DNA from 3 places in the Bacillus cereus group sp. RP43 genome. Region 2 is predicted to be linked to each of the others. Evidence: a T-box and tRNA genes for the amino acid it is inferred to sense, from the RefSeq annotation. Region 2 holds a T-box; the other regions hold tRNA genes.

Region 1 (3,247 bases), 2.6 Mb from region 2:
CAAATTTGGCTTCTTTTATTTCTTCAGGTTGAATTTTTATTTCACCACTAACATATGCTACTTTAAAAACAACAGCTACAATATGCATAGAAGCGTTATAATAAATCCCTGTGACTCCGATTGGTTTCACCGTTAATCCTGTTTCCTCCATTATTTCTCTACAAACAGCTTGATCGAGTGCTTCTCCTTCTTCTCTGTCCTCCTGGCATTTCCCACGTATCAGCTCGCCAGTGCACTTTCGTTAAAAGCACCTCATTCTTTTCATTTGTTAAATAACCTGCTACGGCAACAATATGCTTTGGTGTTTTATGCTCCACAGAAATACCTCCTAGAAATACGATTATTTAAAATGCAAACCTATAACCATCTTCCCTAACAGCTACAAAATACCTTTAATACTTTACCACCTTAATTAACTCCATAAAAAAAGACCCTATCCGTTAAACGAAAGGGTCTCCTGTCTTTTATTATTCTCCTAGGTCTACGTTGTGGTAAACCTGTTGTACATCTTCTAAATCTTCTAATGCATCAACCATTTTTTCAAATTGTTCTTGAGCATCTTCAGGAAGTTCTACATCACTTTGTGCAAGCATTGTTAATTCTGCAACTGTAAATTCTTCAACACCAGCATCTTTAAGTGCAGATTGTACTGAATGGAACTGATCAGGTTCAGCATAAACGATAACAGAATCTTCTTCTTCTAGAATGTCACGTGCATCTACATCTGCTTCCATTAAGATTTCAAGAACCTCATCTGACGTTTTACCTTCAAGACCGATAACAGCTGTCGCATCAAACATGTAAGCCACAGAACCATTTACACCCATGTTACCACTGTTTTTGCTAAATGCAGCTCGTACATCTGCTGCAGTACGGTTTACGTTATTTGTCAGTGTATCTACAATTACCATAGATCCATTTGGTCCAAAACCTTCATAACGAAGCTCGTCATAATTTTCTTCTGAACCGCCTTTTGCCTTTTCAATTGCACGGTCAATAATTGTTCTTGGTACGTTGTATGTTTTCGCACGCTCTAATACGACTCTTAGTGTTTGGTTTGATTCTGGATCTGGCTCGCCTTGTTTTGCTGCCACATAAATTTCACGTCCAAATTTCGCGTATATACGGCTTGTATTTGCATCTTTTGATGCTTTTTTGTCTTTAATATTATTCCATTTACGGCCCATACTTTCCACTCTCTTTCCCATTTTAAATCTACATAAAAATATTAATATGAAATATAATGTGTATTCAACACATTTTTAAAAGAAATATAAAAAGTTCATTTTTGATTCATATTACAGACATAATATAAATCACTATCATTTTGTTCTTTCGACAAGTTATATTATACATGAATTCCTAAGTTTATTACGAATTTTAGAATCATATAGAATAATTTAACAAAAAAGACTCTAACATTTCTGTTAGAGTCTTTTTTAAGTCACCGATACCGATGGTCGGGGTCGAACCGACACTCCCGAAGGAACACGATTTTGAGTCGTGCGCGTCTGCCAATTCCGCCACATCGGCATAAAATAAAGGCGGCAACCGGATTTGAACCGGTGGTAAAGGTTTTGCAGACCTCTGCCTTACCACTTGGCTATGCCGCCATATGAAGTTAAAATGGAGCGGAAGACGGGATTCGAACCCGCGACCCCAACCTTGGCAAGGTTGTATTCTACCACTGAACTACTTCCGCAAAAATGGCTGGGCTAGCTGGATTCGAACCAGCGCATGACGGAGTCAAAGTCCGTTGCCTTACCGCTTGGCTATAGCCCACCGAAGTTTTACTTAATTATATGTAAGTATCCATTAATTTATTTATAATTTTAAAAAATAAAATGGGGCGACTGATGGGAATCGAACCCACGAATGCCGGAGCCACAATCCGGTGCGTTAACCACTTCGCCACAACCGCCATGTTGTGTTTATATATTTGGCAGGGGCAGTAGGAATTGAACCCACACTGGAGGTTTTGGAGACCTCAGTTCTACCTTTAAACTATGCCCCTATGTAAAATGGTGGAGGGGGGCAGATTCGAACTGCCGAACCCGAAGGAGCGGATTTACAGTCCGCCGCGTTTAGCCACTTCGCTACCCCTCCGAAACTTACATGGTGCCGGCTAGAGGACTTGAACCCCCAACCTACTGATTACAAGTCAGTTGCTCTACCAATTGAGCTAAGCCGGCATATTTTATTAAAATGGTGGCTCGGGACGGAATCGAACCGCCGACACGAGGATTTTCAGTCCTCTGCTCTACCGACTGAGCTACCGAGCCTTATTAAAATGGCGGTCCCGACCGGGGTCGAACCGGCGATCTCCTGCGTGACAGGCAGGCATGTTAACCACTACACCACGGGACCATTTGGTTGCGGGGACAGGATTTGAACCTGCGACCTTCGGGTTATGAGCCCGACGAGCTACCGTACTGCTCCACCCCGCGACAATATTATTCATATAATTTATATGGTGGAGGATGACGGGATCGAACCGCCGACCCCCTGCTTGTAAGGCAGGTGCTCTCCCAGCTGAGCTAATCCTCCAAAAGTGGTGACCCGTACGGGATTCGAACCCGTGTTACCGCCGTGAAAGGGCGGTGTCTTAACCACTTGACCAACGGGCCAAATATTATAAATTCCTTATGGCGGAGAGCAAGGGATTCGAACCCTTGATACGCTTGTGACGTATACACGATTTCCAATCGTGCTCCTTCGGCCAACTCGGACAGCTCTCCAATGGCTCCGCAGGTAGGAATCGAACCTACGACCGATCGGTTAACAGCCGATAGCTCTACCGCTGAGCTACTGCGGAATAATATTGCCTGGCAACGTCCTACTCTCACAGGGACAAGGTCCCAACTACCATCGGCGCTAGAGAGCTTAACTTCCGTGTTCGGTATGGGAACGGGTGTGACCTCTCTGCCATCATTACCAGACATTATTCTTTTGAGACAATAATTATTATAACTTATTCAAACTGAAAGTCAATAAGTTTTTTATATTCTCTCAAAACTAGATAACGTTGCTTCATATTATATGGTTAAGTCCTCGATCTATTAGTATTCGTCAGCTCCACATGTCGCCACGCTTCCACCTCGAACCTATCAACCTGATCATCTTTCAGGGATCTTACTAGCTTACGCTATGGGAAATCTCATCTTGAGGGGGGCTTCATGCTTAGATGCTTTCAGCACTTATCCCTTCCGCACATAGCTACCCAGCTATGCCCTTGGCAGAACAACTG
Region 2 (3,247 bases):
ATTTGCATATTGGTATGCCCATTAATCAGCTTCTAATATAGCGTCTAGAGAAGGGTTTTTTACTTTATGATGGGCATCAATTGTTTTTTTATATCGAAAAATGTAATTTCATTTGCTGCATTTAATAAGAAGTATGTTTAGGTTTTTGGTATATAGATATTAAAATGTATTTTCAAAGTTTGATAGCAATGTAGCGGTATCCCTATTAAAAATCAAGGTTATAGATAACTGGTATATCCATTCTAGGGAAACCGCCCATACCTGTTCCAGGGAAACCACCCATACCCATTCCAGGGAAACCACCCATACCTGTTCCAGGGAAACCGCCCATACCCATTCCAGGGAAACCACCCATACCTGTTCCAGGGAAACCGCCCATACCCATTCCAGGGAAACCACCCATACCTGTTCCAGGGAAACCGCCCATACCCATTCCAGGGAAACCACCCATACCTGTTCCAGGGAAACCGCCCATACCCATTCCAGGGAAACCGCCCATACCCATTCCAGGGAAACCACCCATACCTGTTCCAGGAAAACCACCCATACCCATTCCAGGGAAACCGCCCATACCTGTTCCAGGGAAACCGCCCATACCTGTTCCAGGGAAACCGCCCATACCCATTCCAGGGAAACCACCCATACCTGTTCCAGGGAAGCCACCCATACCCATTCCAGGAAAACCTATAATACGGTGAGAATCTAATGTCATGTTTCCACCTACTTTTTATAAATATTTCATACTCTTTTACATGCTATGCTTAAAGAAAATAAAGGAGCTTATTCTCATTTGAAATTAGGCAGACTAACTACTGATAAGTGGGGTTATGTGAACTTCATATGTATAGGATATAGATAAAAGGACTTTCAATCTTCGAATAAGAATTTAATAATTTATACAATGAATTGATAAACTGGGCAATCTGTTCATGTTAGAGTTTGTTATCATCAATCCTTTTAAACAAAAGATATAGTATTATCATTTCGAGAAGATTCTTTTATCTCCAGTTTTGGTAGCGATAAGGACTTTGGGGGAGGAGGAATCTATTACTCTTGTTTAGTTTATAGTAAACAAATTAGTCTCATGCGTAGGCTTTTAATTCAACAATAGGTAGATTGCTTTCTTTTAGTTTGTAATCAAATATTATATCGTCCATGCGAAAATTCGCCTCAACTTCAAGAGAAATGAAAGTACCCCCGATTTCTACTTGATTTCCGTTTTCAGTCTCAAAAGTGAGCGCACCGTCAAATGTTTCTATATACTCATCGCAGGTGTATAAATATATAGCAATAGGTGTGAAATGTATAATTACCCCTAAAGTATCATCGTTAGTCTGAATATTTCTCTTAAACTTATCGATTTTTTTAGTAAACCAACCCATAACTTCACCCCGTTTTTGTATTGTAAAGAAATTCTGTATATATTGATTATATATGGTAGGGAATAAATTGGTAATGGGTATTGTTAAAATTCCAAATATAAAAAACGGAAAATTCAGTTTTATGAGAAGGGAAAATGTGATAAACTGTAAAAAATAACGAAAAAGCAATGAAAGAGAAGAGTACATATTCAAAACTTTTCAGAGAGCTGATATGTGGTGGGAATCAGTAAGGGATGAATGTGGAATGGACTCTGGAGCTTCTCGCTGAAGTGAGTAGGCGAAGACGGTTACTTCACGTTAAGAAGTTGAAGTGAGCTATAATGATAGCTAATTAAGGTGGTACCGCGGGAGTCTCTCGTCCTTTTTGTAGGATGAGGGGCTCTTTTTATTTTTATTTTGAGGAAGGAGGAGTTAGTGTGAGTGAAAAAATAATGTTAACAGGAATTAAGCCGACAGGTTATCCGCATTTAGGAAATTATATTGGCGCAATTAAACCTGCATTACAAATGTCAAAGAATAATGAAGGAAAAGCATTGTATTTTATAGCTGACTATCATGCATTAAATGCTGTGCATGATCCAGAGAAGTTTAGTAGTTATACGAAAGAGGTAGCAGCTACGTGGTTATCACTAGGACTTGGAGAAGATGTTATTTTTTATCGACAAACAGAAGTACCAGAGATTCTAGAATTAGCTTGGATATTAGCTTGCCTAACTCCGAAAGGACTTATGAACCGTGCTCATGCGTATAAGGCGAAGGTAGAGCAAAATAAAGAAGCGGGTTTAGAGGTAGATACAGGAGTTAATATGGGATTATATACGTATCCGATTTTAATGGCGGCTGATATATTACTATTTCAAGCTACTCATGTACCAGTCGGGAAAGACCAAATTCAGCATATTGAAATTGCGCGTGATATTGCGACGTATTTTAATCATACATTTGGCATGACATTTACGCTTCCAGAGTATGTCATACAAGAAGAAGGAGCAATATTACCTGGTCTTGACGGAAGAAAGATGAGTAAAAGTTATGGGAATGTTATCCCATTATTTGCAGAGCAAGAAAAACTACGAAAGTTAATATTTAAAATAAAAACAGATTCTTCACTTCCAAATGAACCGAAAAAACTAGAAACGTTATTTACAATATATAAAGAATTTGCGAAAGAAGATGAAATTCAGTCGATGCGTGAAAAGTATGAGACTGGAATCGGATGGGGTGATGTAAAAAAAGAATTATTCCGAGTTGTTGACCGTGAATTAGCAAGTCCTCGGGAAAAATACACAACGTATATGAATGAGCCTCATTTGTTATATGAAGCGTTAGAAAGAGGTGCTGAGAGGGCACGGACTATCGCGAAGGTAAATTTAGCGGAAATTAAAAAACGGATTGGATTTGAGAGGGAACGTTAAGCGTTCCCTTGTTTTTTCTATGTGAATCTTAATTATTTATTCGTTGTATCTGCATGTAAAATGAGGGATTCGCATTTTCTTATTGAATTTATTAATTGCATATGTTAAAAAGTATGCTAATATAGGGTTACTTATTAAATATGTTTAATAAGTATAATTAAAGTGACTTATTAAAGGTGTTTAATAAGTGGGATTCATTCTATAACGAAGGAGATGATTGTATGAGAACAGAGAAAGAAAAGATGTTGGCAGGAGAAATGTATATTGCGGATGATGAAGAATTAGTGGCTGATAGGGCGGAGGCAAAACGTTTAACACGCCTTTATAACGAGGCGATGGAGACTGGTGATGAAAGCCGCTTTACTTTGTTAAATCAGCTTTTAGGTTCTTCAGCTGACGGGAAAGCCCAAATTAATCCTGATTTTCGTTGTGATTACGGCTACAATATCC
Region 3 (3,247 bases), 2.4 Mb from region 2:
TACAGCTCTTTGACAAGCTAAAACTGCCTGACTAGGTCCATAATATGATAGGAAGTCTGTACACTTACGATACTTTCGTAATAAGTCATGTGTATATAAATCATACACAAAAGTATTACAATACATTGCTAGACTCATCATATCACTATTTAATTGCTCTTTTGACAGTAGCTTCGCTCGCTTACACATATAAAAGAATGTAAATTCCAATACTTCTTTATGAGATAATAGATGTTTACAATTTGTTATACATTTCTCATTAAATTTAACTCGATCCCAAATTTCTACATCCTCAGCTGTTAATTCACCAATACGATATTTAATAATTAAATAGTTTAAAGCAACTGCTTTCGTCAACAGATCCCATGTTTCATACTCCAATGAAGTTTGGACAAATTCATCTAGTCCTTGGGCTATCATAAAAGCATTTGCCTCTTCATACCAACCAATCTCTTGACATAAACGAAGAATACGTACTAGAGTTGGAATTTCATCTTTATGAAACTGCGGTAAATTCTTTACTTTATTCATGCCATATACGATAAATGCCGCTAAATTCTCTTCTTTATAAAATTCTTTTTCTTTCCATACTAATATAGTTCGCTCTTTCCCTTCACCTTTTGGATGACAAGGTACAAGCAAAGAAAATAACTCAGCGAAATTATTTGGTTCTATATATGTATCTGTAACCAAATTCCAATTTGGATCGCCCTGTACAGCCCTCATATAATTCCCCTTCCCTTTTTATCTATGTAGGAAATAATAATTCATTAATTCATTATTACATCATTAATGATAAATATTGTTATATTCAAAATCTATCATAATACTTATATCTCTCAGTATATCATTTTTTCTCTTATTAAAAATTAGGAATGACAAATTTTAAAAAACTGTCAAAAATATTGACTCTATACTTATTATATAATGTCTCAGATACATCACGCTAATATATTAGTTTAATCCATATATACTAGAATAATGTATCTGATCTTTATACATAATTTATTCCGTATGCTCCGAGATTTCACTTAAAGCAAACCCTGCTTGATCATCTGCTGATTTTCTTATAGCTAAATCACCTAGTGCTAGCATCCCAACAAGTTGACCGCTCTCAACTACCGGTAATCGTCTAATTTGATATTGTGCCATTAACTCTGTAGCTTTTTCAATAGAATCATCTGGAGAAACTGAAACAATGTTTGTTGTCATTACATTTGTAATTTGATTAGATCCAGGATGTTTTTCAGCAATCCCACGAACAACTAAGTCTCGATCAGTAACAAGCCCAACAACTTGTTTATTTTCAATAACAGGAATCAATCCAACCGATTCTTCCTTCATTTTTACAGCCGCCTCATATACATTATCTAACGGTGTACAATGTACGATATGAGTACTCATAAGTTCTCTAACTTGTGTCATTTTTCATCTCCTCCTTTTAATACATACCATAGCTTTTCCTAAATCCCTTTATTTATTTCAGGAAAATAAGGTGATAAAAAGAGGCTTATACATAATAAAAAAGAGTCAGCAATATGCTGACTCTTTTTTTTATGACCCGTACGGGATTCGAACCCGTGTTACCGCCGTGAAAGGGCGGTGTCTTAACCACTTGACCAACGGGCCATGGCTCCGCAGGTAGGACTCGAACCTACGACCGATCGGTTAACAGCCGATAGCTCTACCACTGAGCTACTGCGGAATATATGGTGGGCCTAAATGGACTCGAACCATCGACCTCACGCTTATCAGGCGTGCGCTCTAACCAGCTGAGCTATAGGCCCATATACTTTACAGGGGCAGTAGGAATCGAACCCACACTGGAGGTTTTGGAGACCTCAGTTCTACCTTTAAACTATGCCCCTAAATGATGCCGGCTAGAGGACTTGAACCCCCAACCTACTGATTACAAGTCAGTTGCTCTACCAATTGAGCTAAGCCGGCATAAAAAAATGGTGGCTCGGGACGGAATCGAACCGCCGACACGAGGATTTTCAGTCCTCTGCTCTACCGACTGAGCTACCGAGCCAACATAAAATGGCGGTCCCGACCGGGGTCGAACCGGCGATCTCCTGCGTGACAGGCAGGCATGTTAACCACTACACCACGGGACCATTGGTTGCGGGGACAGGATTTGAACCTGCGACCTTCGGGTTATGAGCCCGACGAGCTACCGTACTGCTCCACCCCGCGACGATATTATGTTTTAAAAATAAATGGAGGAGGTAGAGGGATTCGAACCCCCGCGCGACTCTCGCCGCCTGTCGGTTTTCAAGACCGATCCCTTCAGCCGAACTTGGGTATACCTCCATGAAGGAAAAATTAATATCTTATTCATTTTTATATGTAACTAAGCCACTTTTTAAAAAAATGGAGGAGGTAGAGGGATTCGAACCCCCGCGCGACTCTCGCCGCCTGTCGGTTTTCAAGACCGATCCCTTCAGCCGAACTTGGGTATACCTCCGACATATAAAAAATAAAGTGGAGCCTAGCGGGATCGAACCGCTGACCTCCTGCGTGCAAGGCAGGCGCTCTCCCAGCTGAGCTAAGGCCCCATGTTTTTGGGAAAATCGGGAAGACAGGATTTGAACCTGCGACCCCCTGGTCCCAAACCAGGTGCTCTACCAAGCTGAGCCACTTCCCGTTAATAAAAGCGCGCCCGAGAGGAGTCGAACCCCTAACCTCTTGATCCGTAGTCAAACGCTCTATCCAATTGAGCTACGGGCGCATATGGTGCCGAGGGCGGGGGTCGAACCCGCACGGTGGTCACCCACCGCAGGATTTTAAGTCCTGTGCGTCTGCCTGTTCCGCCACCCCGGCATGTCATATTGAAAATTGGAGCGGAAGACGGGATTCGAACCCGCGACCCCAACCTTGGCAAGGTTGTATTCTACCACTGAACTACTTCCGCAAAACATGTATGAGTTATTTTATTAAAAGTGCGGGTGAAGGGAGTCGAACCCCCACGCCAAAGGCGCTAGATCCTAAGTCTAGTGCGTCTGCCAATTCCGCCACACCCGCATATTTTGTTAAAATGGTGAGCCATGAAGGATTCGAACCTTCGACCCTCTGATTAAAAGTCAGATGCTCTACCAACTGAGCTAATGGCTCTTAATGGCTGGGCTAGCTGGATTCGAACCAGCGCATGACGGAGTCAAAGTCCGTTGCCTTACCGCTTGGCTATAGCCCAATAATTAAGAAATGGTGGAGGGGGGCAGATTCGAACTGCCGAACCCGAAGGAGC

What was found. A T-box is a leader RNA that pairs with one kind of tRNA and senses whether it is charged. The one in region 2 lies ahead of QCI75_RS10740 (tryptophan--tRNA ligase), so its partner is inferred to be a tRNA-Trp.
Positions count from the first base shown of each region.
Region 1: it has a tRNA-Trp gene. The T-box ahead of QCI75_RS10740 (tryptophan--tRNA ligase) is inferred to sense a tRNA for this amino acid. The anticodon was not compared.
Region 3: it has a tRNA-Trp gene. The T-box ahead of QCI75_RS10740 (tryptophan--tRNA ligase) is inferred to sense a tRNA for this amino acid. The anticodon was not compared.

Region 1 is NZ_JARVHQ010000001.1:4,634,102-4,637,348, forward strand. Features, by position in the region: partial or broken gene QCI75_RS24060 (NUDIX hydrolase) at 1-317, opposite strand, end outside; gene QCI75_RS24065 (YebC/PmpR family DNA-binding transcriptional regulator) at 468-1,187, opposite strand; tRNA gene QCI75_RS24070 (tRNA-Leu) at 1,452-1,533, opposite strand; tRNA gene QCI75_RS24075 (tRNA-Cys) at 1,543-1,613, opposite strand; tRNA gene QCI75_RS24080 (tRNA-Gly) at 1,628-1,702, opposite strand; tRNA gene QCI75_RS24085 (tRNA-Gln) at 1,708-1,782, opposite strand; tRNA gene QCI75_RS24090 (tRNA-His) at 1,846-1,921, opposite strand; tRNA gene QCI75_RS24095 (tRNA-Trp) at 1,941-2,014, opposite strand; tRNA gene QCI75_RS24100 (tRNA-Tyr) at 2,023-2,106, opposite strand; tRNA gene QCI75_RS24105 (tRNA-Thr) at 2,117-2,192, opposite strand; tRNA gene QCI75_RS24110 (tRNA-Phe) at 2,207-2,282, opposite strand; tRNA gene QCI75_RS24115 (tRNA-Asp) at 2,292-2,367, opposite strand; tRNA gene QCI75_RS24120 (tRNA-Met) at 2,371-2,447, opposite strand; tRNA gene QCI75_RS24125 (tRNA-Val) at 2,472-2,547, opposite strand; tRNA gene QCI75_RS24130 (tRNA-Glu) at 2,553-2,627, opposite strand; tRNA gene QCI75_RS24135 (tRNA-Ser) at 2,647-2,738, opposite strand; tRNA gene QCI75_RS24140 (tRNA-Asn) at 2,741-2,815, opposite strand; rRNA gene rrf (5S ribosomal RNA) at 2,824-2,939, opposite strand; rRNA gene QCI75_RS24150 (23S ribosomal RNA) at 3,040-3,247, opposite strand, start outside.
Region 2 is NZ_JARVHQ010000001.1:2,043,854-2,047,100, forward strand. Features, by position in the region: partial or broken gene QCI75_RS10725 (1-deoxy-D-xylulose 5-phosphate reductoisomerase) at 22-113, opposite strand; gene QCI75_RS10730 (hypothetical protein) at 206-712, opposite strand; gene QCI75_RS10735 (hypothetical protein) at 1,083-1,382, opposite strand; T-box leader at 1,541-1,748, shown strand; gene QCI75_RS10740 (tryptophan--tRNA ligase) at 1,754-2,797, shown strand; gene QCI75_RS10745 (maltose O-acetyltransferase) at 3,019-3,247, shown strand, end outside.
Region 3 is NZ_JARVHQ010000001.1:4,434,319-4,437,565, forward strand. Features, by position in the region: gene QCI75_RS23095 (DUF3965 domain-containing protein) at 1-726, opposite strand, end outside; gene QCI75_RS23100 (CBS domain-containing protein) at 1,006-1,425, opposite strand; tRNA gene QCI75_RS23105 (tRNA-Glu) at 1,558-1,629, opposite strand; tRNA gene QCI75_RS23110 (tRNA-Asn) at 1,631-1,705, opposite strand; tRNA gene QCI75_RS23115 (tRNA-Ile) at 1,711-1,787, opposite strand; tRNA gene QCI75_RS23120 (tRNA-Trp) at 1,798-1,868, opposite strand; tRNA gene QCI75_RS23125 (tRNA-Thr) at 1,875-1,947, opposite strand; tRNA gene QCI75_RS23130 (tRNA-Phe) at 1,957-2,032, opposite strand; tRNA gene QCI75_RS23135 (tRNA-Asp) at 2,042-2,117, opposite strand; tRNA gene QCI75_RS23140 (tRNA-Met) at 2,120-2,196, opposite strand; tRNA gene QCI75_RS23145 (tRNA-Ser) at 2,221-2,313, opposite strand; tRNA gene QCI75_RS23150 (tRNA-Ser) at 2,375-2,467, opposite strand; tRNA gene QCI75_RS23155 (tRNA-Ala) at 2,486-2,558, opposite strand; tRNA gene QCI75_RS23160 (tRNA-Pro) at 2,574-2,647, opposite strand; tRNA gene QCI75_RS23165 (tRNA-Arg) at 2,658-2,731, opposite strand; tRNA gene QCI75_RS23170 (tRNA-Leu) at 2,735-2,823, opposite strand; tRNA gene QCI75_RS23175 (tRNA-Gly) at 2,840-2,914, opposite strand; tRNA gene QCI75_RS23180 (tRNA-Leu) at 2,944-3,024, opposite strand; tRNA gene QCI75_RS23185 (tRNA-Lys) at 3,039-3,114, opposite strand; tRNA gene QCI75_RS23190 (tRNA-Gln) at 3,119-3,193, opposite strand; tRNA gene QCI75_RS23195 (tRNA-Tyr) at 3,206-3,247, opposite strand, start outside.